4 regions of the Bradyrhizobium sp. th-b2 genome follow, and region 1 is predicted to be linked to each of the others. Evidence: predicted binding sites of a transcription regulator. Region 1 holds the regulator's gene; each other region holds the start of a gene.

The links. The regulator PhoB, encoded in region 1, activates phosphate uptake and scavenging genes when phosphate is short. The targets are predictions, from matches to a motif close to TGTCATNNANCTGTCAT.
Region 2: the regulator PhoB is predicted to act here: its motif matches at 5,484-5,500, upstream of K359_RS0122305 (DUF2794 domain-containing protein).
Region 3: the regulator PhoB is predicted to act here: its motif matches at 2,833-2,849, upstream of phnC (phosphonate ABC transporter ATP-binding protein).
Region 4: the regulator PhoB is predicted to act here: its motif matches at 4,551-4,567, upstream of K359_RS0148690 (YbhN family protein).

Annotation. Positions count from the first base shown of each region.
Region 1 is NZ_AUGA01000007.1:283,239-291,205, reverse strand. It holds gene K359_RS0113915 (ATP-binding protein) at 1-780, shown strand, start outside; gene pstS (phosphate ABC transporter substrate-binding protein PstS) at 917-1,927, shown strand; gene pstC (phosphate ABC transporter permease subunit PstC) at 2,137-3,126, shown strand; gene pstA (phosphate ABC transporter permease PstA) at 3,131-3,976, shown strand; gene pstB (phosphate ABC transporter ATP-binding protein PstB) at 3,973-4,791, shown strand; gene phoU (phosphate signaling complex protein PhoU) at 4,803-5,519, shown strand; gene phoB (phosphate regulon transcriptional regulator PhoB) at 5,650-6,360, shown strand; gene K359_RS0113880 (GcrA family cell cycle regulator) at 6,602-7,114, opposite strand; gene K359_RS61220 (hypothetical protein) at 7,375-7,614, opposite strand; gene K359_RS0113875 (aspartate aminotransferase family protein) at 7,613-7,967, shown strand, end outside.
Region 2 is NZ_AUGA01000018.1:118,950-126,916, reverse strand. It holds gene K359_RS0122325 (ABC transporter ATP-binding protein) at 47-766, shown strand; gene K359_RS0122320 (ABC transporter permease) at 763-3,333, shown strand; gene K359_RS0122315 (Bax inhibitor-1/YccA family protein) at 3,567-4,358, shown strand; gene K359_RS0122310 (GNAT family N-acetyltransferase) at 4,474-5,004, shown strand; gene K359_RS0122305 (DUF2794 domain-containing protein) at 5,049-5,420, opposite strand; gene K359_RS0122300 (thioredoxin family protein) at 5,968-6,729, opposite strand; gene acnA (aconitate hydratase AcnA) at 6,891-7,967, opposite strand, start outside.
Region 3 is NZ_AUGA01000019.1:82,032-89,998, forward strand. It holds partial or broken gene phnE (phosphonate ABC transporter, permease protein PhnE) at 1-810, opposite strand, end outside; gene phnD (phosphonate ABC transporter substrate-binding protein) at 889-1,824, opposite strand; gene phnC (phosphonate ABC transporter ATP-binding protein) at 1,903-2,718, opposite strand; gene K359_RS0122955 (chloramphenicol acetyltransferase) at 2,916-3,581, shown strand; gene K359_RS0122960 (alpha-D-ribose 1-methylphosphonate 5-triphosphate diphosphatase) at 3,578-4,750, shown strand; gene K359_RS0122965 (DUF1045 domain-containing protein) at 4,771-5,460, shown strand; gene hemC (hydroxymethylbilane synthase) at 5,469-6,479, opposite strand; gene pncA (bifunctional nicotinamidase/pyrazinamidase) at 6,545-7,165, opposite strand; gene K359_RS0122980 (aspartate dehydrogenase) at 7,165-7,967, opposite strand, start outside.
Region 4 is NZ_KE384569.1:84,588-92,554, forward strand. It holds gene K359_RS0148680 (ABC transporter substrate-binding protein) at 1-866, opposite strand, end outside; gene K359_RS0148685 (hypothetical protein) at 1,247-3,205, opposite strand; gene K359_RS0148690 (YbhN family protein) at 3,322-4,398, opposite strand; gene K359_RS0148695 (MFS transporter) at 5,015-6,433, shown strand; gene K359_RS0148700 (S9 family peptidase) at 6,513-7,967, shown strand, end outside.

The DNA.
Region 1 (7,967 bases):
AAATGCATGCTGATGACCTTCCACGACCTGACGCCGCTGCGCCGGGTCGAGGAGATGCGCGCCGACTTCGTCGCCAATGCCAGCCATGAGCTGCGCACGCCGCTCGCCGCTTTGTCCGGCTTCATCGACACCCTGCAGGGGCCGGCGCGCGATGACGCGCGGGCGCGCGAGCGGTTCCTCGGCATCATGCACACCCAGGCCATCCGCATGGCGCGGCTGATCGACGACCTGCTGTCGCTGTCGCGGGTCGAGCTGTCGGCCCATGTGCGGCCCGAGGCCTCGATCGATATCGTGCCGATCATCCGTCAGGTCGCCGACGGGCTCGAGGCGCTGGCCAGCGAGCGTCAGGTCGAAATCGACGTCGACCTGCCGCAGGCCCCGGTCACGATCGCCGGCGACCGCGAGGAACTGCTCCGCCTGTTCGAAAACCTGATCGAGAATGCCCTCAAATACGGCGCCTCCGGTGGCCGCGTCATAGTGTCGCTCAACCAGACCGCGCCGGGCACGGGCGGCGAGGGAAGCCCCGAAATCCGTGTTTTGGTACGGGATTTCGGCCCCGGCATCGCCCCGGAGCACCTGCCGCGGCTTACAGAGCGCTTCTATCGGGTCGACGTCGGCGACAGTCGTAACCAGGGCGGAACCGGCCTCGGATTATCGCTGGTGAAACATATTCTTAACCGTCATCGCGGGCGTCTTTTGATCGAGAGCGTGCCGAAAAACGGCGCGACTTTTACCGCCTGTTTTCCCCGGCCGAAGACCCCGATACCGACCCAAAGCTAAGCACTTTCAGCCGCTTAGCGCTGTCATCCAACTGTCATCCAACCTTCGTAAAAGCAGCACCGACCGCTCCTAGATGGACCGGCGTGAGCGCAATCGGGCGCGTTCGGCGCTTCGCTCACAAGATGGAGACCACCCCATGAATTTCATCAAAGCAATCGTCGCTGCCGGCTTGGTCGCCGCTTCGACGTCAGCCTTCGCTGCCGATATTACCGGCGCGGGCGCGACGTTTCCGTTCCCGATCTATTCGAAGTGGGCTGACGCCTACAAGAAGGACACCGGCAATGGCCTGAACTATCAGTCGATCGGTTCCGGCGCCGGCATCAAGCAGATCCAGGCCAAGACCGTGACCTTCGGCGCCACCGACGCGCCGCTCAAGGCCGAGCAGCTCGAGAAGGACGGCCTCGTCCAGTGGCCGATGGTGATGGGCGCGATCGTTCCGGTCGTGAACGTCGAGGGCGTCAAGCCGGGCGACCTCGTGCTGTCGGGCGAAGTGCTCGGCGACATCTACCTCGGCAAGATCACCAAGTGGAATGACGCGGCGATCGCCAAGCTCAATCCGAAGCTGACCCTGCCGGGCGACGCCATCACCGTCGTGCGCCGTTCGGACGGTTCGGGCACCACCTTCAACTTCACCGACTATCTCGCCAAGTCGAATGCCGACTGGAAGTCCAAGGTCGGTTCCGGCACCGCGGTCGAATGGCCGGTCGGCGTCGGCGCCAAGGGCAACGAAGGCGTTGCCGGCAACATCAGCCAGACCAAGAACGCGATCGGCTATGTCGAGTATGCCTACGCCAAGCAGAACAAGCTGACCTACACCGCGCTGGTCAACAAGGCCGGCAAGACCGTGCAGCCGACCATCGCCGCCTTCCAGGCCGCTGCGTCGAATGCCGACTGGGCCAAGGCTCCCGGCTACTACGTGATCCTGACCGACCAGCCGGGCGAAGCCTCCTGGCCGATCACCGCGGCGACCTTCATCCTGATGCACAAGGACTCGACCGACAAGGCGGCCTCGCAGGAAGCGCTCAAGTTCTTCAAGTACGCCTTCGAGAAGGGTGACAAGGCGGCCGAAGAGCTCGACTACATCCCGATGCCGGACTCGGTCGTCAAGCTGATCGAGAAGACCTGGTCGTCGGACATCAAGAGCTAAGTTCGATATTTCGAACACGGCCTGTGCCGCCTTCCAAGGGGGCGGCACAGGTTGAGCGACTAGACCCGGGCTCCTTCAGGGGCCCGGGTTCGCGCCCCGGGAGGCGCAAGCCGGAACGGCGCCCGGTCAAATGCGTCAGTGAAGATCGCTTCGGGGCGTAGCGGTTTGCGTGGCTTTCACATAGTAAAGAGGGGATTGGCGTGGCAGACATGGCTGTTCAGAGCGATGTGATGGAAGCCGCGGGACCTTACGATCGCGCCAAGGCCCTCAGCGCCTTCAAGCTGGGTGATCTCACCTTCTATTGGATCACCCGTATCTCCGCGATTTCGGTTCTGTTGATCCTCGGCGGCATCATCCTGTCGCTGATCGTCGGCGCCTGGCCGGCGATGAAGGAATATGGTTTCGCCTTCCTCTGGACGCAGCGCTGGGCGCCCTCGGCCGATCCGCCGGTGCTCGGCGCGCTCGGCCCGATCTACGGCACGCTGATCACCTCGGTCATCGCGATGATGATCGCGATCCCGGTCGGCATCGGTATCGCCATCTTCCTCACCGAGCTCTGCCCGCAAATGCTGCGCCGCCCGATCGGCATCGCCATCGAGCTGCTGGCCGGCATCCCCTCGATCATCTACGGCATGTGGGGCTTCTTCGTGCTGGGCCCGTTCCTGGCCAACACGTTCCAGCCCTTCATGATCCGGATCTTCGAGGGCGTGCCCGTCTTGGGTGCGGTGTTCGGAGGCCCGCCGTCCTATCTCAGCCTGTTCAACGCCGCGCTGATCCTTGCGATCATGGTGTTGCCCTTCATCACCGCGATCTCGGTCGACGTGTTCAAGACCGTGCCGCCGGTCCTGAAGGAGGCCGCCTACGGCATGGGCTGCACCACCTGGGAAGTCGTCCGCAGCGTCGTGATCCCCTACACCCGGGTCGGCGTGATCGGCGGCGTCATGCTGGCGCTCGGCCGCGCACTCGGCGAGACCATGGCGGTGACCTTCATCATCGGCAACTCGTTCCGCATCTCGTCGTCGATCTTCGCGCCGGGCACCACGATCTCGGCCGCGATCGCCTCCGAATTCGCCGAGAGCGACGGCCTGCACCAGTCCGGCCTGATCCTGCTCGGCTTGCTGCTGTTCGTGCTGACCTTCTTCGTGCTCGCCGGCGCGCGATTGATGCTGATGCGGCTTGAAACGAAGGCGGGGAAGTAACGCCATGAACCCGATCTACAAATCCCGCCGCCGCAGCGACATCGTCATCCGCGCACTCTGCGTCGGCGCGGCGTTGTTCGGCGTCACCTGGCTGGCGCTGATCCTGTTCACTCTGCTCTACAACGGCCTCGCCGGCCTCAGCGTGCAGCTGTTCACCCAGAACACGCCGCCGCCCGGCTCGACCGAAGGCGGTCTGCTCAACGCCATCGTCGGCTCGGTCATCATGACCGTGATCGGCGTCGGTATCGGTGCGCCGCTCGGCCTGTTCGCCGGCACCTACCTCGCCGAATACGGCAAGAACGACAAGCTCACCTCGGTGATCCGCTTCATCAACGACATCCTGCTCAGCGCGCCCTCGATCATCATCGGCCTGTTCATCTATGGCGCGGTGGTGGTGCCGATGCGCGGCTTCTCGGCGATCGCAGGCGCGCTCGCGCTCGCTGTGATCGTGATCCCGGTGGTGCTGCGCACCACCGAGGACATGCTGCTGCTGGTGCCCAATCCGCTGCGCGAGGCAGCCTCCGCGCTCGGCCTGCCGCGCTCGCTGGTGATCAAGCGGATCGCTTATCGTGCAGCGCGATCCGGTCTGATCACCGGCGTGCTGCTGGCGACCGCCCGCGTTGCCGGCGAAACCGCGCCGCTGCTGTTCACCGCGCTGTCGAACCAGTTCTTCAGCTGGGATTTGACCAAGACGATGGCCAACCTGCCGGTGACCATCAACAATTTCGTGCAGAGTCCCTACGCCTACTGGAAAGAGCTGGCGTGGAGCGGTGCGCTGCTCATCACATTCACTGTGCTCGCGCTGAACATCGGCGCGCGCATCCTTGGTGCCGAAAGGGCCGCAAAATGACCGAGCTTTCCGTCTCCACGACTGTCGCGAGCCACGTTCCCCAGGTGCCGCTGCCGGAAGCGCCGCCGAAAGTCACGGTGCGCAACCTCAACTTCTATTACGGCGAGCACCACGCGCTGAAGAACATCAACCTGACGCTCGGCACCAACCGCGTCACGGCGTTCATCGGCCCGTCCGGCTGCGGCAAGTCGACCCTGCTGCGCATCTTCAACCGGATGTACGATCTCTATCCGGGTCAGCGCGCGGTCGGCCAGCTGATGCTGGACCAGACCAACATTCTCGATCCCAAGCTCGACCTCAATCTGCTGCGTGCGCGGGTCGGCATGGTGTTCCAGAAGCCGACGCCGTTCCCGATGACGATCTACGAGAACATCGCCTTCGGCATCCGCCTCTACGAGAAGATCTCGAAGTCCGAGATGGACGACCGGGTCGAGAAGGCGCTCCGCGGCGGCGCGCTGTGGAACGAGGTCAAGGACAAGCTGAACGCTTCCGGCCTGTCGCTCTCCGGCGGCCAGCAGCAGCGGCTGTGCATCGCGCGCACCGTGGCGGTGCGTCCCGAGGTGATCCTGTTCGACGAGCCGTGCTCGGCGCTCGACCCGATCTCGACCGCCAAGGTCGAGGAGCTGATCCAGGAGCTCTCCGAGGATTACACGATCGCGATCGTCACCCACAACATGCAGCAGGCGGCGCGCGTCTCCGACAAGACCGCCTTCATGTATCTCGGCGAGCTGATCGAGTTCGACGACACCAACAAGATCTTCACCTCGCCGAGCGATCGACGCACGCAGGACTACATCACCGGCCGGTTCGGCTGAGGAGACAAGCGATGGCTTCTGAACATACCGCCAAGGCATTCGACAGCGACCTGCAGGAGTTGACCCGCCTGGTCGCCGAGATGGGCGGCCTCGTCGAGCGCATGATCACCGAGTCGGTCGACGCGCTGATCCGCCGCGACGTCGCGCTGGGCAAGCGCGTGGTCGCCGCCGACATCGAGATCGACAATCTGCAGCGCGTCATCGAAGAGCGCGCGGTGCTGACGATCGCTCGCCGCCAGCCGATGGCGATCGACCTGCGCGAGATCGTCAGCGCGATGCGCGTCGCGACTGACCTCGAGCGGATCGGCGACCTCGCCAAGAACATGGGCAAGCGCGTCGCGGCGCTGGAGAGCGATTTCCAGCCGCTGAAGCTGATCCGCGGCCTCGAGCACATGACCGACCTCGTGCTGTCGCAGGTCAAGTCGGTGCTCGACGCCTATGCCGCGCACGATCTGCCGGCGGCGATGAACGTCTGGAAGGGCGACGAGGAGGTCGATGCGATCTGCACCTCGCTGTTCCGCGAACTGCTCACCTACATGATGGAGGATCCGCGCAACATCTCGTTCTGCATCCATCTGATGTTCTGCGCCAAGAACATCGAGCGGATCGGCGACCACGCCACCAATATCGCCGAGACCGTGTTCTACATGATCGAGGGCCAGCAGATCACCGACAAGCGTCCGAAGGGCGATATGACCAATTTCGCCACCACGGTGCCGGGCAACTAGGGCATGATCCGCATCGGCGGAACCGGATTGTCGTCGCGACAAACCGTTTCCCACGGGGAATATGCTCAGGGGTTGAGTGTTTCGGTTTGCGTTTGGGCAACGGATCACCACAGAGAAAGAACTTAGACCGATGAGCGCACGCATTCTGGTAGTCGAAGACGAGGAAGCGCTGACGACACTGTTGCGCTACAACCTCGATGCGGAAGGCTACGACGTCGAAACGGTGGGACGCGGCGACGACGCCGACACCAGGTTGAAGGAGCGCATCCCCGACCTCGTTGTGCTGGACTGGATGCTGCCGGGCCTGTCCGGCATCGAGCTGTGCCGCCGCCTGCGGGCGCGGCCCGAGACCAAGCAGCTTCCGATCATCATGCTGACCGCGCGCGGCGAGGAGAGTGAGCGCGTGCGCGGGCTTGCCACCGGCGCCGACGATTACATCGTCAAGCCGTTCTCGGTGCCCGAGCTGCTGGCGCGGGTGAAGGGCTTGCTGCGCCGTGCGAGCCCGGAGCGGCTTGCCACCGTGCTGACCTATGGCGATATCGAACTCGACCGCGAGAAGCGCCGCGTGGCGCGCTCCGGCCGCCCGATCGATCTCGGGCCGACCGAATATCGTCTGCTCGAATTCTTCCTCGAGCATCCCGGCCGGGTGTTCAGCCGCGAGCAGCTGCTCGACAGCGTCTGGGGCCGCGACATCTATATCGACGAGCGCACCGTCGACGTGCATATCGGCCGCCTGCGTAAGTTGCTCAATCCGGGCCGCGAGCAGGATCCGATCCGCACCGTGCGCGGCGCCGGCTACGCGCTCGACGACCGCTTCGCGAAGGCCGAGCCGCAGCCGTAACGGCCGTGTGGCATTCATAAACCGCAACACGTTGTCGTCCCGGCGAAAGCCGGGACCCATACGCCGCGGCCGGCGCAATCGGCACGCGGCCAGACGGCTTTCAAACAACACCCATTCGTGGTTATGGGTCCCGGCCTGCGCCGGGACGACGCCGGTGATGCATCCGGGCTACGGTTCTCACAAAAAAATCCCCGCTTTCATGGGGATTTCTTTTTCAGTCCTACGCCAGTTTCCCGAGTGCTCACTTGATCTGCGGTTTCGCCGACGGCCGGCGGCGATCGCCGGCGGGCTGGTAGGCGACGCGCGAGTGGTGTGCGCAATAGGGCAGGCCGCCGAGCGCCTTGCCGCCGCAGAAGAAGAATTCCGGGCTCGATGGATCGCCGACCGGCCAGTGGCAGGTGGCTTCGTTCAGCTCGAGCAGCGACAGCCGCTGGCTCATCGGCACCACGTTGTCGTAGGAGATCGGATCGGGCTCCATCTCGACCTCGAAGGCATGCGCCAGCGCGGTGTTGCCGCGCGAGACCGGACGCGCCACCCGCATCATGTGCTGGGCGGGGCGGGCCTTGCGCTGCCGCGGCGCGGCCGTGGAGGGGGCCTTGGCGCGGCCGGAGAGGCCGAGCCGATGCACTTTGCCGATCACGGCATTTCGCGTCACATTGCCAAGTTCCGCGGCGATCTGGCTGGCCGAGAGGCCAGACTCCCAGAGCTTCTTCAGCTGCTCGACGCGATCGTCGGACCAGGTCAATACAGTCATCGCATTCTTCCTTTCGCATGGCGCCGGCCAGTCATTGGAGCGACGCTGCGAGCCAAATCCGGGTCAAAATCCCAGCGGCCAGAATCCCTTAGCCCTCGCCGGGCGCGGTCTTGCGCCCGAACGTTTACGTGTGACACGAAGGCTACTTAGAGGGTCCAGTACTGCCGCACGAGATGTCGTACCCGACAGGCCAAACGCTACAATATGGCGTGACTCTGGCGCAAGAGTCCGCGGCCGTGCGTCCACATGTTCCCACAAAGTTAAGCACTGTAATGAGGCTTTTCCACCGCACCGGAATGCTCCGGATTGCGCTCGTTTCGCATCGCAGGAAGGCCGGCAAAGGCCGGCTCCTGGCGATTGACACCTACTGGCCGCAGCATAGAATGGCTGCACGTGCCGCCCGCAAAGGCGGCCGTTTTGTTTTCCGAAGCTGGCCGTTGCTGCACTGGCGTCAAGGCGCGCACGGCAATTGTCGGCTTCAAACCGGCAGTGAACGCCATGACCAACAGCGCCTCGTCGCATCTGCTCCCCGTCTTCGCCCGGGTCGATCTCGGCTTCGAGCGCGGTGAGGGCGCCTGGCTGATCGCAACCAACGGCGACCGCTATCTCGACTTCACCTCGGGCGTTGCGGTGAACGCGCTCGGGCACGCGCATCCGCATCTGGTCCAGGCGCTGCAGGAACAGGCGACCAAGCTCTGGCACATGTCGAACCTGTTCAAGAGCCCGGACGGCGAGGCGCTGGCCGCCCGGCTGTGCGAGCAGAGCTTTGCCGACTTCGTGTTCTTCTGCAATTCCGGCGCAGAGGCGATGGAGGGCGTGATCAAGCTGGTCCGCCATTATCACTTCTCCAAGG
Region 2 (7,967 bases), on a different contig from region 1:
CAACCGGCCCTCGACCGCAGCCGCGGAAGTGCCATATGACCGAACCATGGACAGTCTCATCGAATCCTCTTCACTGACCGACGTCGAGCCGGACACCATTGCCGTCAGGAACGTCAATCTCTCGCTCGGCACCGGCGCGGCACGGGTTCATATCCTCAAAGATATCAGCCTTCGTGTGGCAGCGGGTGAGGCCATCGGCCTGATCGGCCCGTCGGGCTCGGGCAAGTCGACCTTGCTGATGGTGATGGCGGGGCTTGAACGTCCTGACAGTGGTGAAGTGGTCGTCAACGGCACCTCGTTCAATGCCCTCGATGAAGATGCGCTCGCGCGCTTCCGCGGCCGACAGGTCGGCATCGTCTTCCAGTCGTTCCATCTGATCCCGACCATGACCGCGCTGGAGAACGTCGCCGTGCCGCTCGAGCTCGCCGGCAATCCCGATGCCGCCGCACGCGCCGCGCAGGAGCTGCAATCGGTCGGGCTCGGCGAACGCCTGCATCACTATCCGACGCAATTGTCCGGCGGCGAGCAGCAGCGCGTTGCCATCGCGCGCGCGCTGGCGCCCGATCCGGCGATCCTCGTCGCTGACGAGCCGACCGGAAATCTCGACGAGACGACGGGAAAGCAGATCGTCGATTTGCTCTTCACCAAGCACGCCGAGCGCGGCATGACGCTGGTGCTGGTGACGCACGACCTCGCGCTCGCCCAGCGCTGCGACCGCGTCGTGCGGCTGCGCTCCGGCCGCATCGACGGACAATCGACGAGATGAGCATTGCGTCCGAAGTCGCGATCCAGGGTCGCGCGTCGTCGCTTGCCTTCCGATATGCGCTGCGCGAATTGCGCGGCGGCCTGCGCGGCTTCTACGTCTTCATCGCCTGCATCGCGCTCGGCGTGATGGCGATTGCCGGCGTCGGCTCGGTCGCCGCGAGCCTCGGCGACGGCCTGTCGCGCGAGGGGCGCACGCTGCTCGGCGGCGATGTCGCGTTCTCGCTGATCTCGCGCGAGGCCAAACCCGACGAGGTCGCCTACCTGCGCACGCGCGGCGAGGTTTCGGTCGCAGCCACGCTCCGCGCGATGGCGCGCAGCGGCGACGGCAAGCTGGCGCTGGTCGAGCTCAAGGCGGTCGACGGCAGATATCCGATGCTCGGCGAGCTGACGCTGGAGCCGAACATGCCGGTCGCCGACCTGCTCGCCGAGCGCGACGGCGTTTTTGGCGCGGCGGCCGACTCGACACTGCTGGCGCGGCTCGACCTCAAGCTGGGCGACCGCGTCACCATCGGCAGCGCGACCTACCAGATCCGCAGCGTGGTCGCGGCCGAGCCCGACAAGCTCGCCGGCGGCGTCGGCCTCGGCCCGCGCTTTCTGATCAGCGAAGCGAGCCTGCGCGCCACCGACCTGCTGCAACCGGGCAGCCTGGTGCGCTGGATTTACCGGGTGAAGCTGCCCGACGGCGCCAACGACGATCGCGCCACCACCGCGCTGATCGACGGCGCACGGGCGGCGGCACCGGAGGCCGGCTGGGAGGTCCGCAGCCGCAACAACGCTTCGCCGCAGCTTGAGCGCACCATCAACCGCTTTACCCAGTTCCTGACCCTGGTCGGCCTTGCGGCGCTGCTGGTCGGCGGTGTCGGCGTCGCCAATGCCGTGAAGAGCCATATCGACCGGCGCCGCGACGTCATCGCCTCGTTCAAGGCGCTCGGCGCCACCGGCCGCGACGTCTTCACGATCTACTGCACGCAGGTGGTGGTGCTGGCCGGGATCGGTTCGGTGATCGGGCTCGTGCTCGGCGCCGCGCTGCCCTTCGTCATCGTCGGCCTGTTTGGCAAGCTGCTGCCGCTGCCGGTGGTGCCCGCGCTGCATCCCGACGAGCTTGCGCTCTCCTTCCTCTACGGCCAGCTCACCGCACTGGCGTTCGGGCTGTGGCCGCTCGGCCGGGTGCATGACGTGCCGGTAGCGGCGCTGTTCCGCGAGACCATCACCAGCGAGTGGCACCGCCCGCGCTGGAGCTATCTCGCGCTGATGGCCGTGGTGATCGCGCTCCTGGTCGGGGTTGCGATCGGACTTGCCTATGACAAGCGGGTCGCGACCGTCTTCGTCGTCGCCTCGATCGCGGTGTTCCTGCTTTTGCGCGGGATCGCCGAAATCCTGATGGCGGTGGCGCGCCGGCTGCCGCGCAGCCGCATCACCATGCTGCGGCTTGCAATCGCCAACATCCACCGGCCGGGCGCGCTGACGCCGTCGGTCGTGCTGTCGCTCGGGCTCGGGCTCGCGGTGCTCGTCACCATCACCCAGATCGACGGAAATCTGCGCCGGCAATTTTTGGCCGCGCTGCCGGACCGGGCGCCGTCGTTCTTCTTCATCGACATCCCCTCCACCGAGGCCGATCGCTTTGCCGGCTTCCTGGCGCAGATCGCGCCTGGCTCGACCGTCGAGGACGTGCCGATGCTGCGCGGGCGCATCGTCGCCGCCCGCGGCGTCAAGGGTGACCAGCTCAAGCCGTCAGTCGATTCGGAATGGGTGCTGCAGAGCGACCGCGGCCTGACCTACACCGGCGAGATCCCCAAGGGCTCGAAGATCGTCGAGGGCGAATGGTGGGGGCCGGACTACAGCGGACCGCCGCTGGTCTCGATGGAGAAGAAGATCGCCGACGGCCTGGACCTGAAGATCGGCGACGAGATCGTGGTCAACGTGCTCGGCCGCGACGTAGCGGCGAAGATCGCCAATCTGCGCAACATCGACTGGCAGGGGCTTGGCATCAACTTCGTGCTGGTGTTCTCGCCGAACGCCTTCAAGGGCGCGCCGCACAGCCATGTCGCGACCTTGACAGAACCACACGCGGATTCCGGAGACGACGCGCGCATCATCAAGCAGGTCGCCGACGCGTTCCCGATGGTGACCAGCGTGCGGGTCCGCGAGGCGCTGGAGACGGTCGGCAGCGTGGTCAGCAATCTGGTGCTGGCGATCCGCGGCGCCAGCGCCGTGACGCTGATCTCGGCGATCCTGGTGCTGGGCGGCGCGCTCGCCGCAGGTCACCGCCACCGCGTCTACGATGCCGTGATCCTCAAGACGCTCGGCGCCACGCGGGTCCGGCTGCTCGGCGCCTACGCGCTGGAGTATCTGATGATCGGTTTTGCAACCGCCTTATTCGGCGTGATCGCCGGTTCGATCGCGGCCTGGCTGATCGTGACGCGACTGATGACGCTGAGTTTCATCTGGCAGGCCGGCAGCGCCGCGCTGGTCGTGGTCGCCGCGCTGATCGTCACGGTTGGGTTGGGGCTGGCAGGAACGCTGCTCGCGCTGAACCAGACGCCGGCCTCCGTGCTGCGGAATTTGTGACAATTTGTAGCGGCACCGAGGCCGTTTTTCCCTATACTGTTCGCGCAGAGCGACATTCGGCCGCGCGTGGAAGCTTGCGTCGGATGTGTTAATTTCCCACATACCAATCGAGCCGGATGGTCGGTTGAATGACACGGAATTAATATTCCGCAAACCGAGCCATCTGAGATAGATTTACGACCGGCGCCGCAAATCCCTTGCGCTCCACCGGGACCAACCACGGGAATTCGACCATGTCGGACCTAGACCGCAATTACGCTTCTCCTTTCGGCCGGGCCGCCGGGCGCATTGACGCTGCGGCCGTCGACGCCGGTCTGCGCGCCTACATGCTGCGCATCTACAACTACATGAGCATCGGCCTGGCCATCACCGGCCTGGCCGCGCTCGGCGTCTACATGGGTGCGGTGACCAGCGACCAGTCCGCCGCCGTCGCCAAGTTCGGCAACGCCTATCTGACGCAGTTCGGCTACGCGATGTTCGTGAGCCCGCTGAAGTGGCTGTTCATCCTCGCCCCTCTAGCGATGGTGTTCGTCATCTCGGCCGGCATCAACCGCCTGCAGCCCGCGACCGCCCAGCTCCTGTTCTGGGTGTTCTCGGCACTGATGGGCCTGTCGCTGTCGTCGATCTTCCTGGTGTACACGCACACCTCGATCGTGCGCGTGTTCTTCATCACCGCGGCGACGTTCGGTGCGCTGAGCCTCTACGGCTACACCACCAAGCGTGACATGAGCGGCATGGGCTCGTTCCTGTTCATGGGTCTGATCGGCATCATCATCGCGAGCCTGGTCAACCTGTTCCTGGCGAGCTCGGCGCTGCAGTTCATCGTCTCGGTGGTCGGCGTGCTGGTGTTCGCCGGTCTCACCGCTTGGGACACCCAGCGGCTGAAGAACGACTACATCTACGGCTACGCCTCGCAAGGTGGCGTGATGGCAGAGCGTGCGGCAATCACGGGTGCGCTGTCGCTCTACCTGAACTTCATCAACCTGTTCACGCTGCTGCTGCAGCTGCTCGGCCAGCGCGACTAAGCGCCTCGAGCGAAGGGATCGACCCAAGCCCCGGCCCTAGCGGCCGGGGCTTTTCTTTTGCGCGGAGCAAAAATACTGTCGCGCCATGCCTAATTCCGTGATGTCCAATCCTGCGGTGTCCAATCCGGAAATCAGGCTGACCGCCGAGGCGGACCTGCCCTCGATCACCGCGATCTATGAGCAGGCGGTTCGCTTTGGCACCGCGACCTTCGAGCTGATCCCGCCCGACCTCGCCGAGATGACCCGCCGCTGGAGGGCGCTGATGGATGGCGGCTTCCCCTATTTCACAGCAGAGCTCGACGGCCGCGTCGCCGGCTATGCCTACGCCGGCCCCTACCGGCCGCGGCCGGCCTATCGCTTCACGGTCGAGAACTCGGTTTATCTGGATCCCGCGCTCCATCGCCGCGGCGTCGGCCTCAAGCTGATGGAGCGCCTGATCGCCGAATGCGACGCGCGCGGCTTCCGGCAGATGATCGCGGTGATCGGGGATACGGCCAATGCCGGCTCGATCGGGCTGCACCGCCGCTGCGGTTTTGAGATGATCGGGACCCACCCGGGTGTCGGCCTGAAATTCGGCCGCTGGCTCGATACCGTGATGATGCAGCGCGCGCTCGGCGAAGGCGGCGCGACCGTGCCGGCGGATTAGCGCAACGAACCTGTAGCCCGGATGAAGCGGCGAGCTTGTCCTCGCTAGACCAGCGACAGCTTGCGGTCGATCACCAACAGCACGCGTTCGAGTTCGTGGCCGCGGCGCAGGATCAGGCCCGTCGCCGAAATCACGCTGTACATGCCCTGCTTGCGCGCAAGCCGGGGATCCTTCTCGATCCGGTAGATCGGCATTTCGGACGCGCGCCGAAACACCGAGAACACGGCACGGTCCTTCAGGAAGTCGATCGCATAGTCGCGCCACTCGCCGTCGGCGACCATGCGGCCGTAGAGATTGAGAATGCGGTTGAGCTCTGGTCGATTGAAGGTCACGCGGTTGGGCTGCGGGATCGCGGCGGCGGGGCGCGCCGCGGCGCGGCTCCCGCTCGGATCAGTGTCCTCCGAGATCAGACTCATCGAGCGCCTCCTGTCATCCCCGTGACGATCATGGTCCGAAAGCCGGTCCCCCCTTTTCGGGATCGTCACAACGCTGACATGATTGCGCTAAGCGAGGGGGCCTGCAAGGGGCCGTTCGCGATGCAACCAGGTCTTAACCACGGTCTGGCGCGGCGGATTATCCGGAAAACCAGAGAGTCACGGGAACGTTAGCGGAATCATATTGCTGCCCCACTTCCGCCCATCGCCCGCCCCGCTGCCCTGCGAAAAGAGAATCCTGCGTTGGCCCGGTCCTTTCGGTTCCGGATTCCTCAGCCCCCAGCCCCCCGGGGCCGTCGGGATCGGGCCTGTTCGCAGGGGAGTTAATCCCAACACTGGGCCAACGAAAGTTGGTCCTTTTTGTTTTTGGGAGCCTGCTCGAGGCACGCGCGATCGCGACGTGCGCAGAGGCTCACCGCGTTCGGTTCAGTATATCTCTGGATGCATGTCGGCCGCCTCCCGCGTGGGCTGCACGACAAGCTGCGTGTCGCCAAATCAGGCGACCGACGGAAGCTGGCGCCGCAAGACGCTAGCGAAGCGAGGTGAAGGCGGCGCCGAGCATCGGGCCCGGCTTGTCGCGATTGCCGTCCTGGACATACACCGCCGCGGCATCGACGCCATCGCGCGTAATGTTCTCCAGCGGCACGGTCCAGCTCCCGGACGAACCGTTCCAGTCACCGACCTTCAGGAGATTGCGCACCACATTGTGATACGTGATCTCCTGGCCGCGGTTCTCGCCGCGCGCGATCGAGATCGCCACCGACTTCGAGATCGAGCAGATCCAGACTTCGCCGCGCGACACTGCGGGCGACTTCGACGCGGCCACCGAAACGTTGATCTGCTTGCCGGTCAGCGTCAGCGTCACCGGCACCGACATCACGCTGCCGCTCTTCTCGGTGTCCTTGATGGCGCTCTCGATGCTCGCCCGATCGCTGCCGATCACATGCGCGGAGCCATTGATCACGGCCTGCGGCGTGTAGACGTCGCGATCGCCGCGCATGTGCGAATAGGCTTTCTGGCGCGCGCTGAAACGGGAATCGGCCAGCGTGTCCTTCCAGCCGAGATAGTCCCAATAGTCGATCGGCATGCTCAGCGCGATGACGTTGGGGTCCTTGGCGAGATCACCGATGATCTTGTCCGCGGGCGGACAGGACGAGCACCCCTGCGAGGTGAAGAGTTCGACGACAGCACGCGGATCGGCGTGAGCGGGGCGGATGACTGCAACGATCGCGCAAATACCAAGAGCGCTGGACCATCGCGAGATCGAATTATAGGCCATCATCGCTGTCATACTGCGAACCAGTCGTGATGATTTCCATCCGTAATTGTACGGAGCATGAAGTCTGTCCCTGAACTTGCGTGCCCCAAAACGCGAGAAAGCGGCCTTGTCATAGGCCGCCTTCTTTTTAGTCGCCACTCACTAAGCGGTGAGGCACCGATCACAAATCCGCGTTAGGCCGCGAGTTTGCGCAGCACATAGTGCAGGATGCCGCCGTTGCGATAGTAATCGAGCTCGTCCAGCGTATCGATACGGCAGAGCAGCGGGACGTCCCGCTTGCCGCCGTCGGCGGAGACGACCTCGGCGGTCAGGGTCTGGCGCGGCTTGAGGTCGCCCTGCAGCCCGCGGATCGTGACCTTCTCGTCGCCCTTCAGGCCGAGCGAGGACCACGACGTGCCGTCCTGGAAGGTGAGCGGAAGCACGCCCATGCCAACCAGGTTGGAGCGATGGATGCGCTCGAAGCTCTGGCAGATCACCGCGCGCACGCCGAGCAGGCGCGTGCCCTTCGCAGCCCAGTCGCGCGACGAGCCGTTGCCGTATTCGGCGCCGGCGAACACCACCAGCGGCACTTCCTCCTGCTGGTACTTCATCGCCGCGTCGTAGATCGACATCTCTTCGCCGTCGGGCCAGTGCTTGGTCAGACCGCCTTCCGGAATATTGCCGTCGGCGCCCTTCAGCATGAAGTTCTTGATGCGGATGTTGGCGAAGGTGCCGCGCATCATCACTTCGTGGTTACCGCGCCGCGTGCCGTACTGGTTGAAGTCGGCGGGACGCACCTGGTGCTCGCTGAGGAACTTGCCGGCGGGCGAGGTCAGCTTGATCGAACCGGCCGGGGAGATGTGGTCGGTGGTGATCTTGTCGCCGAACATCGCCAGGATCCGGGCGTCGGCCACGTCGTTGACCGGGTCCGGCTGCTTCTTCATGCCTTCGAAATAGGGCGGGTTCTGCACATAGGTCGAGCTCATGTTCCAGCGATAGGTCTCGCTTTCCGTGGTCTTGATCTTGCGCCAGTTGGTATCGCCCTTGAACACGTCGGCGTACTTCTTCTTGAAGATGGTCGCGGTGACGTACTTCTTCATGAAGGTGTTGATCTCCTTGGTGGTCGGCCAGATGTCCTTCAGGAACACCGGCTTGCCGTCCTTGCCGATGCCGAGCGGCTCGACCGCGAGATCCTTCGTCACGGTGCCGGCAAGTGCATGCGCAACCACCAGCGGCGGCGAGGCGAGATAGTTCGCCTGCACGTCCGGCGA
Region 3 (7,967 bases), on a different contig from region 1:
TGATGATGATGGTGACCAGGATGGCGCTGACGTCGGAATAGTAGAACTTGCGGATCGCGACCACGAGCTCCTGGCCGATGCCGCCGGCCCCGACAAAACCCATCACCGAGGCTTCGCGGACGTTGATCTCGACAGCAGCGCGTAGCTGGCATAGCCCGCCGACACCTGCGGCAGGACGGCAAAGCGCATGCAGGACAGCCAGCTCGCGCCGGTGGAGCGGATGCCCTCGACCGGCTTCATGTCGGCGTTCTCGACGATCTCGGCGAACAGTTTTCCCAGCGCACCGGTCGAGTGGATCGCGATCGCCAGCACGCCGGCCATCGGCCCGAGGCCGAACGCGATCACGAAGATCAGCGCGAACACGATGCCGGGCACCGTGCGGGCGAATTCAAGCAGCCGGCGCACCGCAAAGCGCAGCCACGGCGCCGGCGAGGTGTTCTGGACCGCGAAGAAATTCAGAGCGAAGGCAAACACCGCGCCGGTCAGCGTGCCTACATAGCTGATCAGCACGGTCTCGCCGAGCATCCTCAACCATTTCTTCCAGCCCCAGAACCATTCGGGAAAATCGGTCCACACCCGCGCGCCCGATTCGAGCGTCAGAATGCGGTCGAAATAGCTGACGAAGTTGCCGAAATAGGTGAACAGCGTGCGCAGGTTCACTTCCGCGCCGAACGCGGCGATCACCAAGGCCGCGCAGAATATTGCCGCCGCCAGCGCGACCTTCAGCCGCTTGCGCGAGACCGACCTGCGGTAGGCCTCTTCCAGCGTTGCCAGTTGCTGCGCCGGAAGAATGGATACGGCGGTCGCCATCGACGCGTGCCAGTCCGGTTCGGAGTTGAGAACAAAGGCCGGGCTGTCAGGCCCGGCCTCGTGACGTCAGGTGAACGATCAGCTCGCCTTCTTCTTGCGCAGAGCGTCGACGAACTTGATCAGCTCGATCGTGCCATCCCAGTCCTTGGTGGTGGCGGGATGGAAGCCCTTCTTCTGGCCGTCGGAGAGACGGTCGAACGCGGCCTTGTCCTTGGTCGGGGCTTCGAAGAAGGCCTTCGCGATCGCGGCCTTCAGGTCCTCGGGCAGATCGGCGTTGTAGGCATAGGGTCCGTTGATGATCGGCGCCGACTTGTGGATGATGCGGAAATCGTCCTTCTTCATCGCCGAGTCGTCGGCGTTCTTCAGCATGCCCTTGGTCAGCATCTGCGCGAGCGTCGAATCGTCGTCGCTGGTCCACTGGTTGGCAGCCATGTCGACGGTGCCCTGCGCCAGCGCCAGAACGGCGTTCTCGTGGCTGCCGGTGAACACGACCTTGCCGAAATAGGTGTCAGCGTCGGCGATGCCCATCTTGTCTAGCTCGAAGCGCGGCACGTTGTTGCCCGAGGTCGAGTTCGGATCGACCAGGCCGAGGTTCTTGCCCTTCAGGTCGTCGACGCTCTTGTACGGGCTCGAGGCCTTGACGAAGAACACCGAGTAGTAGCCGGTCGAACCGTCGGCGTTGATGTCGTTGGCGAACGCGTCGGTCTTGACGCCGGTCAGGCGGGCGCGCGCGAACGAGGCCGAGCCGTAGCTGGCGATCTGGATGTTGCCGGCGCGCTGACCTTCGATGACGGCGGCGTAGTCATTGGCGATGCGCAGCGTGACTTTCACGCCGAGCTCCTTCGACAGATATGCCACGAACGGTGTCCAGCGCTCGGTGACGCCGGAGGCGTTTTCCGCCGGCACCACCGCGAAGGTGAGCTCCGGATATTTTGCCTTCCAGTCCTGCGCGGATGCGGAACCGGAGAGCGCCAGCGCGGCGACGCCGGCCAGAATGATGCGACGAGTGAACATGACTACCCCTCTTTATTATGGTTGCACCTGTTGGCCGGGCAAAATGCTCGGCCATTCAGATCGGAAAACGCGCGACGCTCAAGCCGCGGCTGCGGTGCCGAGTGCCGGAACGGACGCGCCGTCGGGCGCGGGCATTGGCGCGCCGCCCATGACGTCGTTGGCCTCGAGGTCGTAGAGCTCGCGGGCGATATGATCGGTCAGCGCCGCCGGGGCGCCGTCGAACACCACGCGCCCCGCCGCCATGCCGACCAGGCGATCGCAATAGGTCCGCGCCAGGTCGAGCGAGTGCAGATTGCAGAGCACCGTGATGCCGAAATGCTTGTTGATGCGCAGCAACGCATCCATCACGATCTTGGTGTTGCGCGGATCGAGCGAGGCGATCGGCTCGTCGGCGAGGATGATGTCGGGCTCCTGCACCAGCGCGCGGGCGATCGCGACGCGCTGCTGCTGGCCGCCGGAGAGCTGGTCGGCGCGCTGCGCCGCGAGCTGGGCGATGTCGAACTGATCGAGCGCGGACATCGCGAGCGCCCTGTCCTGCTCCGGCCAGGCTTGCGCCAACGAACGCCAGGACGGGATCTGGGCCAGCCGGCCCATCAGCACGTTGGTCAGCACGTCGAGACGGCCGACAAGGTTGAACTGCTGGAAGATCATCGCCGAGCGCGCCCGCCACTGCCGCAGCGCCTTGCCGCGCAATGCAGTCACGTCGGTTCCTTCGAACAGGATGCGGCCGGAGGTCGGATCGGCGAGACGATTGATCATCCGCAACAGGGTCGACTTGCCGGCACCGGAGCGGCCGATCACACCGACAAAGCTGCCCGGCGCGATCGAGAAGGATGCGTTGTCGACTGCGGCTTTTGTGCCGAACCGGCACGTCAAACCTTCCACCACCAGCATGTAATGCTCCAACCGCGCCGTGTTGGGCCATCGCTATCCCCGGTGTTTAACAGTTATGTGACGTGACGTTGCGGTGCGGCGATCGTCCACACCGCTCTCTTGCCGTCATCGTGACGTCATGATGTTGTCATCAAGCATCCTGATGACGAGCGCGCATCTCCCGGAAGCCAGAGATTTACAAGAATTACGGAGGCCTGATGGCCGGAAAAACACTCTCGGTTGTGCCGACCGTCGACCCGACTGCGTCGGTCCGCGAGAGCAAGCTCGGCAAATATACCGAGGTCGGTGCGCGCACGATCCTGCTTGAAGTCAGCGTGGACGACTATTCCTACGTCGTGAACGACAGCCAGATCACCTACACTTCGATCGGAAAATTCTGCTCGATCGCGGCGATGACCCGGATCAATCCCGGCAACCACCCGATGCATCGCGCGACGCAGGCGCATTTCACCTACCGCGCCAGCGCTTATTTTCCCGGCGAGAGCGACGACACCGACTTCTTCAACTGGCGACGTGCGCATCACGTGCATATCGGCCATGACGTCTGGATCGGTCACGGCGCGATCCTGCTGCCGGGCCGCAACATCGGAACCGGCGCCGTGATTGCCGCCGGCGCGATCGTGACCAAGGATGTACCCGCCTATACCATCGTTGCCGGTAATCCGGCGCGGCCGGTCAAGCGGCGCTTCTCCGAAGCGGTCGCGGATCGTCTCGTTGCGCTGGCGTGGTGGGACTGGGATCACGAGAGGCTTCGCCGTGTCCTGCCCGACTTTCGCAAGCTCGCGGTGGAGGAATTCCTCGACAAGTATGAGGCCGAGGCCGTATCCCAATCACAGGCCAAACAACGGAGTGCCGCATCGTGACCGACATTTTCATCGAGGGCGGACGCACGCTGGTTGACGGCGCATTGGTCGAGACCTCGCTGCGGACCGCGGGCCGCGATATCGGCGCGCTTGACGCCGAACAAGGCCGCGCCGCCCTCCACATCAATGCCGGCGGGTTCCTGGTGCTGCCTGGCATCATCGATCTGCACGGCGATGCGTTCGAGCGGCAGATGATGCCGCGCCCGGACGTCGACTTCCCGACCGACGTCGCGCTTGTCGACAGCGACCGGCAGGCGATCGCCAACGGCATCACCACCGTGTTCCATGGCACGACCTGGTCGTGGGAGCCCGGCCTGCGCAGCGCGGAGAATGCGCGCAAGCTGCTCGATGCGATCGAGGCGCTGCGGCCGCTTCTCGCCGCCGATACGCGCTTCCATCTGCGTCATGAGACCCACAATCTCGACGCCGAGCCCGAGATCATTCAATGGCTCACAGAAGGCCGCATCGACCTGTTCGCCTTCAACGACCACAGCAACGTCAAGCCGAAGAAGCGCAACCAGTCGGCCGAACGCGCCGGGCTTTCGCTCGAGGCCTTCAACGAGCTGATCGACCGGGTCGTCGCGCGCCGTCCAGAGGTGCCGGCCTCGATCGCGCGACTGGCTGCCGCAGCACGCGCGGCTGATGTCCGTATGCTTTCGCATGACGACAACAGCCCGGCGATGCGTCGGGAGTTTCGCGCGCTGGGCACGGCCATTGCCGAATTCCCCGTCAACGAGGAGACCGCGCGCGATGCCGCTGATGCTGATGACTTCATCGTGTTCGGCGCGCCGAATGTGGTGCGCGGCGGCAGCCACACCGGCTGGACCAAGGCGTCTGACATGATCGCCAAGGGCCTCTGCTCGGTGCTGGCGTCGGACTATTATTATCCGGCGCAGCTGCTCGCAGCGTTCCGCCTCGCCGCCGACGGCATCCTGCCGCTCGCCAGGGCGTGGGACCTGATCTCGTCGGCGCCGGCGCGCGCCGCAGGGCTCGCCGATCGCGGCATACTGGCCGCAGGCCGCCGCGCCGACATCGTCATCGTCGACGACAAGGTGCCGCTGCGGCCGCGCATCGTCGCCGTGATATCAGCCGGACGGCTGGTGCATCTGGCGGATGCGAGCTGCCTCGTTCACACGCTCGCGCCGCGCAAGACGGTTGCGGCGGCATAGTCAGGCTCTATTCTGCTGCCATGGCCCCCACTCCGCGCTACGCGATCTACTATGCGCCGTCCCCCGACAGCGCCCTGCACCGCTTCGGGTCGACGCTGCTCGGCTATGACGCCGTGTCGGACGCCGAGCTGCCGTTTCCCGATGGCGTCGCGCCCGATTGGCGCGAGGTCATGGAGGACCCACGCAAATACGGCTTTCACGCCACGCTGAAGGCGCCGACTGCGCTTGCCGACGGCAGGAGCGAGGCCGAGCTTGTCGACGCCTGCGCCGCCTTTGCCGGCCGCGCGCGGCGCATTCCGGTGATCGAGCCTGTTGTCGATGCCATCAGCGACTTCATCGCCGTGATCCCGGCGAAGCGCTCCGACGAACTCCAGCAGCTCGCCGCCGATTGCGTCACCGAATTCGACGCCTTCCGCGCGTCGCTGAGGCCGGACGATCGCGCGCGGCGCAAGCCCGAACGGCTCACGGAGCGGCAGCGCGACTATCTCGACCGCTGGGGCTATCCCTACGTCATGGAGGAATTCCGCTTCCACATGACGTTGACCGGGCGGCTGAGCGACGAGCGGCGCGGCCCGATCGTGGCGCGGCTCCGCGAGCGGTTCGCGGCGATCGAGCTCACGAGACTTGCAGTCGACCGCATCGCGCTGTTCAAGCAGACCGATGCCGCATCCCGCTTCCGCATCATCGGCAGCTGGCCGCTGCGGGCGTAACGGCGGCGCTATTCCTCGACCCGGGTGCGGGCGATGATCTCGGCGGCGCCCTTCGCGAGCAGCTCCATGCCGACGGCGCGGCCGAGTTCGCGCGGGCGGTCCGCGGGTCCGCGCCGCGTCACCTCGATGAAGCCGGCGCCGGCCTCGTCGAGCACCGAGGCGCGCAGCGTCATCTCAGCTCCCGCAAGCGTGGCGTGGCCGGCGATCGGCGAATTGCAATGGCCGTTGAGCACCCAGAGCACCTCGCGCTCGGCCTCGGCAGCGAGCCGCGACGGCGCGTTGTCGATCCGCCCGAGCCGCGCACGCGTCGCCCAGTCGGTCTCGACGCATTCGACCGCGACGATACCCTGGCCGACCGCGGGGAGCATCTCATCGACCGAGAAATCATGCGCGATGCGCGCGGTCATGCCGATGCGCTCGAGACCGGAGCGCGCCATCACCAGCGCGTCCGCCGGCCCCACCTCGCCGCCATCGGGCAGCCGCTGCTTGGCGCCGCGATCGAGCTTGGCCACCCGCGTGTCGGCGGCGCCGCGATAATGGATCACGGTCGCTTCCGGAAACAGCCGGCGCAGATAGGCGGCGCGGCGCACGGCGTTGGTGCCGATCATGAAGCCCTTGCCGCGCGAGGCGCGAAACGCATCCAGCGACAGGCCGGGACGCAGCACGAGGCTGTCATTGGCGGCATCACGCGCCAGCATCGCGGCAAGGACGAGACCCGGCGTCTCCTCATTGCCTGGCACGTCCTTCAGCGAATGCATCGCGGCCTGCAGCGTGCCTGATCGCATCGCTTCGCGGATCTCGGCGACGAAGGCGCCGCCCTTGCCGCCGTGACGCAGCAGCTTGCTGGTCTGGTCCTGGTCGCCGCGGGTCTCGAACTTGACGATCTCGACGGCAAGGTCGGGCGCCGAGGCGCGCAGCAGCCGCGCGACCTCGTCCGTTTGCGCGAGCGCCATCGCGCTCTTGCGCGTCCCTATCCGCAAAACCTGTCCCGACACGAAATCTCCGCTGCGCGTCAACATCAACGGCTGGGGATTAGAACAAAAGGCCAGTCAAAACAACGGTTTTCGCCCTTAGCCGGCCGCGCTCAGGCAATCTCCTCGACAAGCGTGACGCCGGCCTCGCGCATCGCTGCGGTGGCGGCGGCAAGCGAACCGCCGAGGTCGATGGCACGGCAGCCCGACAGCACGACCGCCGTCTCGAAGCCGAGCCGCCGCGCGTCGAGCGCCGAATACTGCACGCAGAAATCCGTGGCGAGCCCGGCCATCACGACGCGCTTGAGGTCGCGCTCGCGCAGATAGCCCGCGAGCCCGGTCGGCGTTGTCCGGTCGTTCTCGAAGAACGCCGAATAGGAATCGATCGCGCCGCGGAAGCCCTTGCGGATCACGAGCTCGGCGCGGTCGGTTGCGAGGTCGGGGTGAAACCGGGCGCCCGCGGTGCCCTGGATGCAATGATCCGGCCACAGCGTCTGCGGCCCATAGGGCATGGCGATCGAGGAAAACGGTGCCGCGCCCAGGTGCGAGGTCGCAAACGAGCTGTGGCCCGCCGGGTGCCAGTCCTGGGTCAGCACGACATGGTCAAAGCGGCTGGCGAGCCGGTTGACCACCGGCACGACGGCGTCGCCGTCGGCGACCGCGAGCGCGCCGCCCGGGCAGAAATCGCTCTGCACGTCGATGATCAGGAAGAGATCGTCGGGCAAAATCTTCATCACGTCCCGATCCGCAATGACGCGCGCAGCTTGCGCAGGCAGGCGATCACCGACAGCGCGGTGATGCGGCCGGTCTTCGGGTTCTCCGAGGGGATATTCTCGATCATCATCGAGAACCGCGCCGAGTCGGAATCGACGTCGATGCGATGGGTGTTGCGCGTCACCGTCGGGTCAGCCCAGATTTCTACCCTTGTGCGGTCGGGCCCGATGCCGGCCAGCGACAATGCCACGGCGACGTTGAGATTGGCCGGAAAGCCCTTTGCGGCGTCACGCGCGCTGCCCTCGAAGATGCGCAGCGGCTCGGTGATGCCTTCGATCTGAATGTTGTTCTCGACCAGATGCGGCGCGCCGACGAGCCCCGCGACCGGCTTCCGCGTCACCAGCCTGGCCGAATGAATGGTCCCGATCGCCGCCGCAGTCACCGCATCGAGCCCGATCAGCGCGCCGGTCGGCACGATGATCTGGCCGCCATGGGCCCGGGCGAGATCGACGAGGTCCTCATTCTGCAACAGCGCGCCGACGCTGAGCACGACCGCGGTCTTGCCGCGCGCTACCACCGGCGCCACGATCGAGCGCACCAGCTTGCTCGGCGCGCACTCGACCACGATGTCGGCGACATCGGCGAGCCCGTCGATCGGCACCAGCTTCGGCGCAGAGTTGAGCTCCGCGACCCAGCCGCGGTGCTTGTCCGGACTGTTCGCCGACACCGCAACCAAGGTCAGGCCCTCGATACCCTGATCGAGCGCCTTGACGACGTCAGTGCCGATCGCGCCGAGGCCGGCGACCGCCACCCGCAGCCTTG
Region 4 (7,967 bases), on a different contig from region 1:
ATCCCCATGTAACGCGTGAAGACTTCGGCGACTTCGACGATGGTGCCCTTGAGATCGGGGTCGGCCTGATAGGCGACATACTGCGCGGGCCCGAGCACCGAGGTGTCGATTTCCTTGTTGCGGAAGGCGACATCGCGCGCCGCGGCTTCGCCCATCAGCGACACGATGAGCTTGTCGGCGTACGGCTTGCCGGGCTTGTAGAACTTGTCCCACCGCTCAAGCACGACGCGCGATCCCGGCACGTGCTCGACGAATTTGAAGGGGCCGAGACCGATCGGCTTCTGCAGGAAGCCCTCCTTCGCGGCCTCGTCGGCGGGATAGATCGAGGTCAGCGCGGTGAAGAAGTAGAAGCCCGGATCGACCTTCTCGGTCAGCTTCATCTCGAGCGTGAAGTCGTCGATCTTCCTGAGGCCGGATATCTCCTTGGCCGCTCCATTCTCGACCGCGGCCGCGCCCTCGATCACGCGGACAAAACGCGCGCCGGGATAGGCCTTGCTGCCGTCCATGATGCGATTGTAGCTCCAGATGACGTCATCGGCCGTCATCTTGCGACCGTGATGGAAATACGCGTCGTCGCGCAGCTTGAAGGTATGGACCAGACCTCCGCCGGAGACGATGTCCTCCTTGGCCAGTTCCAGCACCGGCTTGCCTTCGGCGGAATTCCAGATGTAGAGCGAACGATGCAGGGCTTTGGCGTAGATCTCGTCCTGGGCGCGCTGCGTCGTATGGATGTCCATGCTGGTGAAACTTGAGCCATAGGGCGCCGTCATCCGAATGGTACCGCCCTTGCGCGGTGTCTGGGCCTCCGCCGCGGCGGATAGTGCCAGTGCCAAACCTGCCACTATCGCAATCTGCTTGAACATCATGCTTCTCCAAACGGGAGTATTGATCAGCAAGTTGACCACTCGCAGCACGTCAAGCGCAAGCAAACGTTGATGGCGATCGGGTCCAATACGTGTGCAGCCTCAAAGCGAGCGCGCGGACAACCATCGAGGGCGGCGTGCGGTGCGCCATCCGGTTCGAAATGTCGCTCGCAAGGTGACCAGGGCGCGTGTCGAATGAATAGGGGCAGGGCGCGGAAGTTGATATCCAGGGTTGCATCGGCAGGATGCTCGCTGGAATTGATTCAATCGCACTCAGCCCTAGTCCATAGTTTGCGTGGGGGCTGTAAGTAATTGCGATTGAATGAATTTTAGTTCTGCGCCGAATTCATGAAGGTCGTTCGTTTCAGGAACGGCTCACGACTTCAGCGCTGCTCGGGCGCAATCGGCAGCGGTGCGACCGGCTCGGACGTCACCTCAGGCACGACGGTGTTCAATCGCAGCACCGTAGCGGCCGCGGGGACCGCGGCATCGGCCATCGCCGCATGGCCTTCTGCGCTCGGGTGCACCGCGCCGCCATACACCGCTGACAAAATGCCCCATGTCGCGTCGTGGATGTCGGTCGGCTGCATCGAGGACGGCAGGCCTTGCGGATAGGTCATCGCCGCGAAATAGCTGTCATTGGCGTCGCGGATCCAGCGCGCGCGCGGCAGATAGGCGCGATATTCGCCGGCGCTGCGGCCGCATTTGAGCGGCTGGTTGGCCGCGGCGACGATGTCGGACACGAAGCTGTCGCCGTTGGCGGCGAAGCAGTCGCGGTCGAACTCCGGATCGGTCGACGCGCGTGCGCAGAAGCCATGGCTTGCAAACGCATCCTGATGCGCGTCGACGAAGGTCATGCGGTCGGCCTGCGGATTGCGGCAGATGATGCCGGACTGGCACTGCGCGATCGCCTTGAGCTGCGGCAGGAACTCGTTCTGCACGAAGCCCGAGACCGACGCGAGCCGCTTGGGATCGGCGTTGAACGAGGGATGGATCTCGAAGCCGGCGCGGCCGCCGGGGCAGGGTGCGCCGCCATTGGCCAGCGCCGGATTGGCGTAGGCCGTATAGACGACGTGCGAGAGGTCGCCGCCGACCAGAGGCTTCAGCGCATCGCGCAGCTTGGCGAAATCGGCCGGCAGGTCGCGCGCCAGCGCCGAACGGGCATCGTCGACGCTGGCCATCGAGCCGCCGCGGCTGAACAGCGTGCGCTCGGTCGGGGTGTCGACGATCACGTTGGCGACGAGGCCGGAGAAGTAGATGTCGTTGGCGCCGACCGAGAGCAAGATGAGGTCGAGCGTGCGCTCCGGCTGCCGGCGCTTGGCGGCCGCCAGCGCCGTGCGCAGCTCCGCAATCTGGCCGTTGACGGTGCCCGAGCAGGTGTTGGCGGTCTTGGTCGGCAGGCATTCCCGCGCCTGCTGCGAGCCGAGCAGGCCGTCGGCGATGGTGGCGCCGGTGCAGGCCAGCGGCAGATAGGTCACCGCGATGTGCGGATATTGCACGGCAAGCGCAAGGGCGGTGCGGGTCTGGTAGCTGTACAGCGAGCGGTGACAGGCCGAGTTGAGCCACAGTGCGCTCTGGCGCTGCCAGTTGGTCAGGGTGTCCGGCGCCTCGCAGGCGCGGCCGCCCTTGTAGCCGGCGCGGCTCGGCCGGTAATACTGCGCGCCGCCGAGATAGGATCGGAAGCAGAAGCCCTCGTCGGAGAGCGCAATCGCGCGGTCGGGATTGCCTTCGCCGGATGCGATGCTGTCGCCGAGGCCCGCAATCAGCAGATCGCGCACCGCGATCTGCGTCGTCAGGCGCTGGTTGGCGTCCGCGCCGCTTGCGACATCGACGGTCGCGACCGTGGTGCGGCCGTAACGGACGCGCAGATTGACCGGCTCGGCGCAATCGAAGGTCGAGGATTGCGGCCCGTCGCCGTCGTCAAACGACCAGGCGCAGGTCGCACCGACCGGAACCGGGCCGGTGAGGCGAACCACGATCGGGTGATCGATCGGCGTCAGGTAGCTTTCCTTGACGTTGTCGCGGGTGCAGGGCTCGCTGACGCGGCCCTGCAGGTCGATGCAGAGCCGGTTGACCATGTTGCGCGCCCAGCCGCGGCCATCGCTTTGCAGTTCCAGCGCCTGTTCCGTGGCCAGCACGCTGCGGCCAAGCCCGCTTTCGACATGGAGGCGGAAGTCGCGCTCCTCGCGGAACAGGCGGAAGCGGTTGCGGACCTCCCAGGAGATCTGCAACTGACTGTCCTGCGCGTCGGCGGCTGATGCGAATACCGCCAGCAGTGCGCTGCCGAGCAGCACGCTGCAGACCGTCACACGAAACGAAAATCGAACCAGAGAGCCAATCATGGCGCGGTTTGACGTGAGCGGTACGGCGAAAATAAGAGAAGCGGGTGCGGGGATCGAAATACCGGCATCGAAGAGCTGGGACCGAGAGCTGGGACCTGGGGCCGATAACGTCGCTGTTACCGTCTCAGCCGCCTGATCTGCTGCTGCCGGCTTTCGATCGGTTGCCGCACGGTCGCCGAAGCCGTGCAGGCTTGGCTCAGTCGCTTTCGTTCTTGCCAGGGCTTCACCACGTTGAGCCAAAGCTCGCGCATGCCCATGATCGAGATCGAAATCCCGAACGGAATCAGGAAATAGAGGATACGGAACACCACCAGCGTTGCCAGCAATTGTTCCTTGCTGAACTCCGGCAGCGCCACCAGCATTGCGGCGTCGAACACGCCGATCGAGCCGGGGGCATGGCTGGCGAAGCCGAGCAGGGTCGCCAGGATGAACACGACGGCGAGCGAGACGAAGTCGATATGCGGCTCGGTCGGCATCAACAGGTACATCGCAAGCGCACAGAAGCCGAGATCGACCACGCCGATGATGATCTGCAGCAGCGTCAGCCTGGCGGAGGGCAGCACCACCTTCCAGCCGTTCTGGCCGAGCTCGCGGCGCTTCTCGCCGGTCAGGAGCCAGACGAAATAGGCGCCGATGCCGGCAAGGCAGCCGAGCGCGATCAGGCGGTTCATTGCCGGCGGCAGCAGGTCCATTGCCGATGCCGCCGCGGGGTGCCAGGCCATGCCGAAGCCGAGCACGAACAGATTGCCGAGCCAGAACGTCAGGCCCGACAGAAAGCAGATCTTGGCGACGTCGATCGCGGACAGGCCGTAATCGGAATAGATCCGGAAGCGGATCGCGCCGCCGGTAAAGACGGTGGCGCCGATATTGTGGCCGATCGTGTAGCTCGTGAAGCTCGACAGCGCTGCGATGCGGTAGGGGACGTGGGTCTTGCCGATCGTGCGCAGCGCGAAGAAGTCATAGAACGTCAGGGTGCAGAACGCCCCGACCACGCAGAGCGCCGCCAGCGCGATCCGGTGCGGTGCGATGTCGGTCAGCGCGGTGAGGATGATACCGGTATCGACGCCCTTCAGGGTGTGGACCAGCGTCGTGATTGCGAACGCGATGATGAGCACGCTCGCAGCGATCCCGAGCCGTTTCCAGCCGATCTTTTCCTTGAAGCCACGCCCAAGCGTGGTCAGCAGCCGAAGCATTCATCCTCCCGGCAGGGACAATTTCAGTGGGACCCGGTCACGGATAGCGACGGGTAACGGGGCAAACGCACCGTACGCGATGACCCATAAGGCAAAACCGATGCGTTGTGCAGCCCTTGACAAGCCAACCTTCGGCTCACGTTCAGCGTCATTGTCATATTGGCTACATATGGTCTCGCTCTGCGGAATGTGAGTCGCTCGTATCCGTCCGTCGCGGCGGGGACGCGGCATGTTCCGCCGTTCTGCGGCCGTTCCCGGCGATTTCATCCGCATTTTTGCCGATTTTGCCGCCGTCTCGGCACCGGCGCCGGGCAGTCGGCGCGAAGCGAATGGACGATATGCATCAGCACGGGGACGCCGGAGCGCGGCCGCGGCGTTTACCAAAGCGTGAAGTCGCCGTGCACATGCGCGTGGTCCGGCTGCAGACCGCCGCTCGGGCCCGGATGAGCCGCGCAAGACCCGGTCCGTAGGTCTATTGAGGCAAAACGCCGCGCAAGATGGCCGCAGCCGCACGGGCCGGCCGGCATGACGACAGCACACTTCGATCGGTGACGAAGTATTGCGTCGAAACGAAGGCCTATCTCTCGCATTGGTTGCCCAGAGCGAGGACAAGACCATGCAGCAGACATCCCTGAACGTCCGGCGCATGCCGGACGGGAGCGCAGCGTCCCATCGGCAGTCGACCGGCCTTGCGGCAACGTTGACGCTCGCCGCGATGAGTCTCGGTTACGGCGTCGTGCAGCTCGACGTCACCATCGTCAACACGGCGCTCAATGCCATCGGCGGCTCGCTCGGCGGGGGCGTTGCCGAGCTGCAATGGGTGGTTAGCGCCTACACCATCGCCTTTGCCGCCTTCATCCTGACCGCCGGCGCGCTTGGCGACCGGATCGGCGCCAAACGCGTCTTCATGGCGGGCTTTGCGATCTTCACCGCGTCATCGGTTGCCTGCGCAGTCGCGCCCGACGCCGTGACGCTGATCGCCGCGCGCTGCGTGCAGGGACTGGCCGCGGCGATTCTGGTGCCGAACTCGCTCGCGCTGCTCCGCCACGCCTATGCGGATGAGAAGGCGCGGGGACGCGCGGTCGCCGTCTGGGCCGCGGGCGCGAGCCTTGCGTTGACCGCCGGTCCGTTCGTCGGCGGCGCGCTGATCATACTGGTCGGCTGGCGCGCGATCTTCCTGGTCAATTTGCCGATCGGCCTTGCGGGGTTGTGGCTCGCCTGGCGCTTTGCCGGTGAAACCACGCGCCATCAGCAGCACCGGCTCGATCTGCCGGGCCAGCTTGCGGCCATCGCCGCGCTCGGCACGCTGGCCGGCGCGCTGATCGAGGGCGGCGCGCTTGGCTGGGGCAGCCCGTTCGTGGTTGCAGGCTTTGTTCTCGCCACTGTCTTCTCCGTGCTGTTCGTCTGGCGTGAGGCTAGCGCGGCGCAGCCGATGCTGCCGCTCTCGCTGTTCCGCCGGAGGATGTTTGCCCTGACCTCGCTGGTCGGCCTGCTGGTCAACATCGCGTTCTACGGGCTGATCTTCGTGCTCAGCCTCTACTTCCAGCAGGTCAACGGCCTGTCGGCGTTCGCAACCGGTCTGGCGTTCGTGCCGATGCTCGGCGCCGTGCTGCCCGCCAATTTGATCGCGCCGCATGTTGCGGAGCGGATCGGCGCGCCGCGGGCAATCGCGCTCGGCGCCGCGACCTCGGCCGCCGGATGTGCAGGCCTGCTGTTGATAGGCCCGGGCACCAGCTACCCCGCGATCTGCCTGCAACTGCTCGCGATGAGCGCCGGCCTCGGCCTTCTGGTGCCGCCGTTGACGTCGACATTGCTCGGCAGCGCCGAGCCGCAGCATGGCGGCATCGCGGCCGGGGTGCTGAATGCGACCCGGCAGACTGGCAGCGTGCTCGGTGTCGCGCTGTTCGGCTCGATGGTCAGCCGGTCCACAGCCTTCATCGCCGGCCTGCATGCAGCGCTCGTGATCTCCGCCGCATTGCTGCTTGCGGCCGCCGCGCTGATCTGGATCGGTGCATCATCACAAGCGCGGCAATGATTGAACCGGCGATTGCACGGCGGCCAGCCTGCATCTAACGTTGCACCATCGGCGGACGCCGCCTACGGGGGCCGATCAGATGCCTGCGCCAATCGACCGTCGCCTCTTGCTGCAGCGCGCCGCCATGCTTGGCGCTGCGCTGCCATTCGCCAGTCTGATCGGTTCGGCGCGAGGACAGGCGCCCGACCTGGTCGCGCGCAGGGTGTTCTTCGACAATCCCGACTACCTCAATGTCCGTCTCAGCCCGGACGGGACGCAGCTGTCCTATGTCGCGCCGCTCGATGGCGTGAACAACCTTTGGGTCGCCCCGCTTTCCGATCTCAAGGCGGCGCGGCCGGTCACGCACGTCACCGATCGCAACATCTCGGCAGGCTATCGCTGGGCACATACCAACCGCCATGTGGTGTTCTTCCGCGAGCGCGACGGCGACGAGAACTGGCGCGCCGCGAGCGTCGACATCACCGACGGGAAGATTGTGCCTCTGACGCCGGAGACCGGTGTCAAAGCCTTCGTGCAGGAGTCCGATCGCAAATTCCCCGAGGAGATGCTGCTGCGGCACAACCAGCGCGACAAGCGCTACTTCGACCTGTACCGCGTCAACATCGTGACCGGCACGAGCGAGCTCGTCCACGAGAACCGCGACTATGTCGGCTTGATCACCGACAGCGCGTTCCAGCTGCGCCTGGCATATCGCCTGATCGCCGACGGCTCGGCCGAGGTGTTCGAGCGCCGTCCGGACGGCAGCTGGGCGCCCTTCATGACGGTGCCGATCGCCGACACCGACACGACGCAGATGCTGGATTTCAGCGCCGACGGCAAGACGCTGCACCTGATCGATTCACGCGGCCGCGACAAGGCGGCGTTGTTCGCCCTCGACATGGCCACGCGCCAGACCACGCTGCTTGCCGCCGATGATGATGCTGACATCGTAAGGGCGATCTTCGACGAGAATCGCCGGCCATTGGCGGCGCTGGCGATCACCGACCGGATGCACTGGCATGCCGTCGATCAAAGCGTCGCCAGGGACCTCGCCGATCTGAGCCGCTATGGTGCCGGCGACATCAGCTTTGTCAGCAACTGCGATGATCTCCAGCTGGGCACGGTCCATTTCGAGCGCGACACCGAGAGCGGAGAATACGCGCTGCTCGACCGCCGCACGCGTGAGGTGCGCAAGCTGTTCACGCAGCGCCACACGCTTGACGGCGTTGCGCTGCGCAAGCTCGAGCCGGTCGTGATCCCCTCGCGCGACGGCCTGCGCCTCAACTGCTATCTGACCCGGCCGGTCGAGGCCGAGGCCGGCCGGGTGCCGCTGGTGCTCGTGATCCATGGCGGGCCGTATTATCGCGACAGCTGGGGATTCAGCCCGGTCCATCAATGGCTCGCCAGCCGGGGCTATGCGGTGCTTGCGGTCAACTACCGCGGCTCGACCGGCTTCGGCAAAGCCTTCGTCACTGCCGCCGACCACGAATGGGGCGGCAAGATGCACGACGATTTGATCGATGCGGTCGATTGGGCGATCGCACAAGGTATCGCC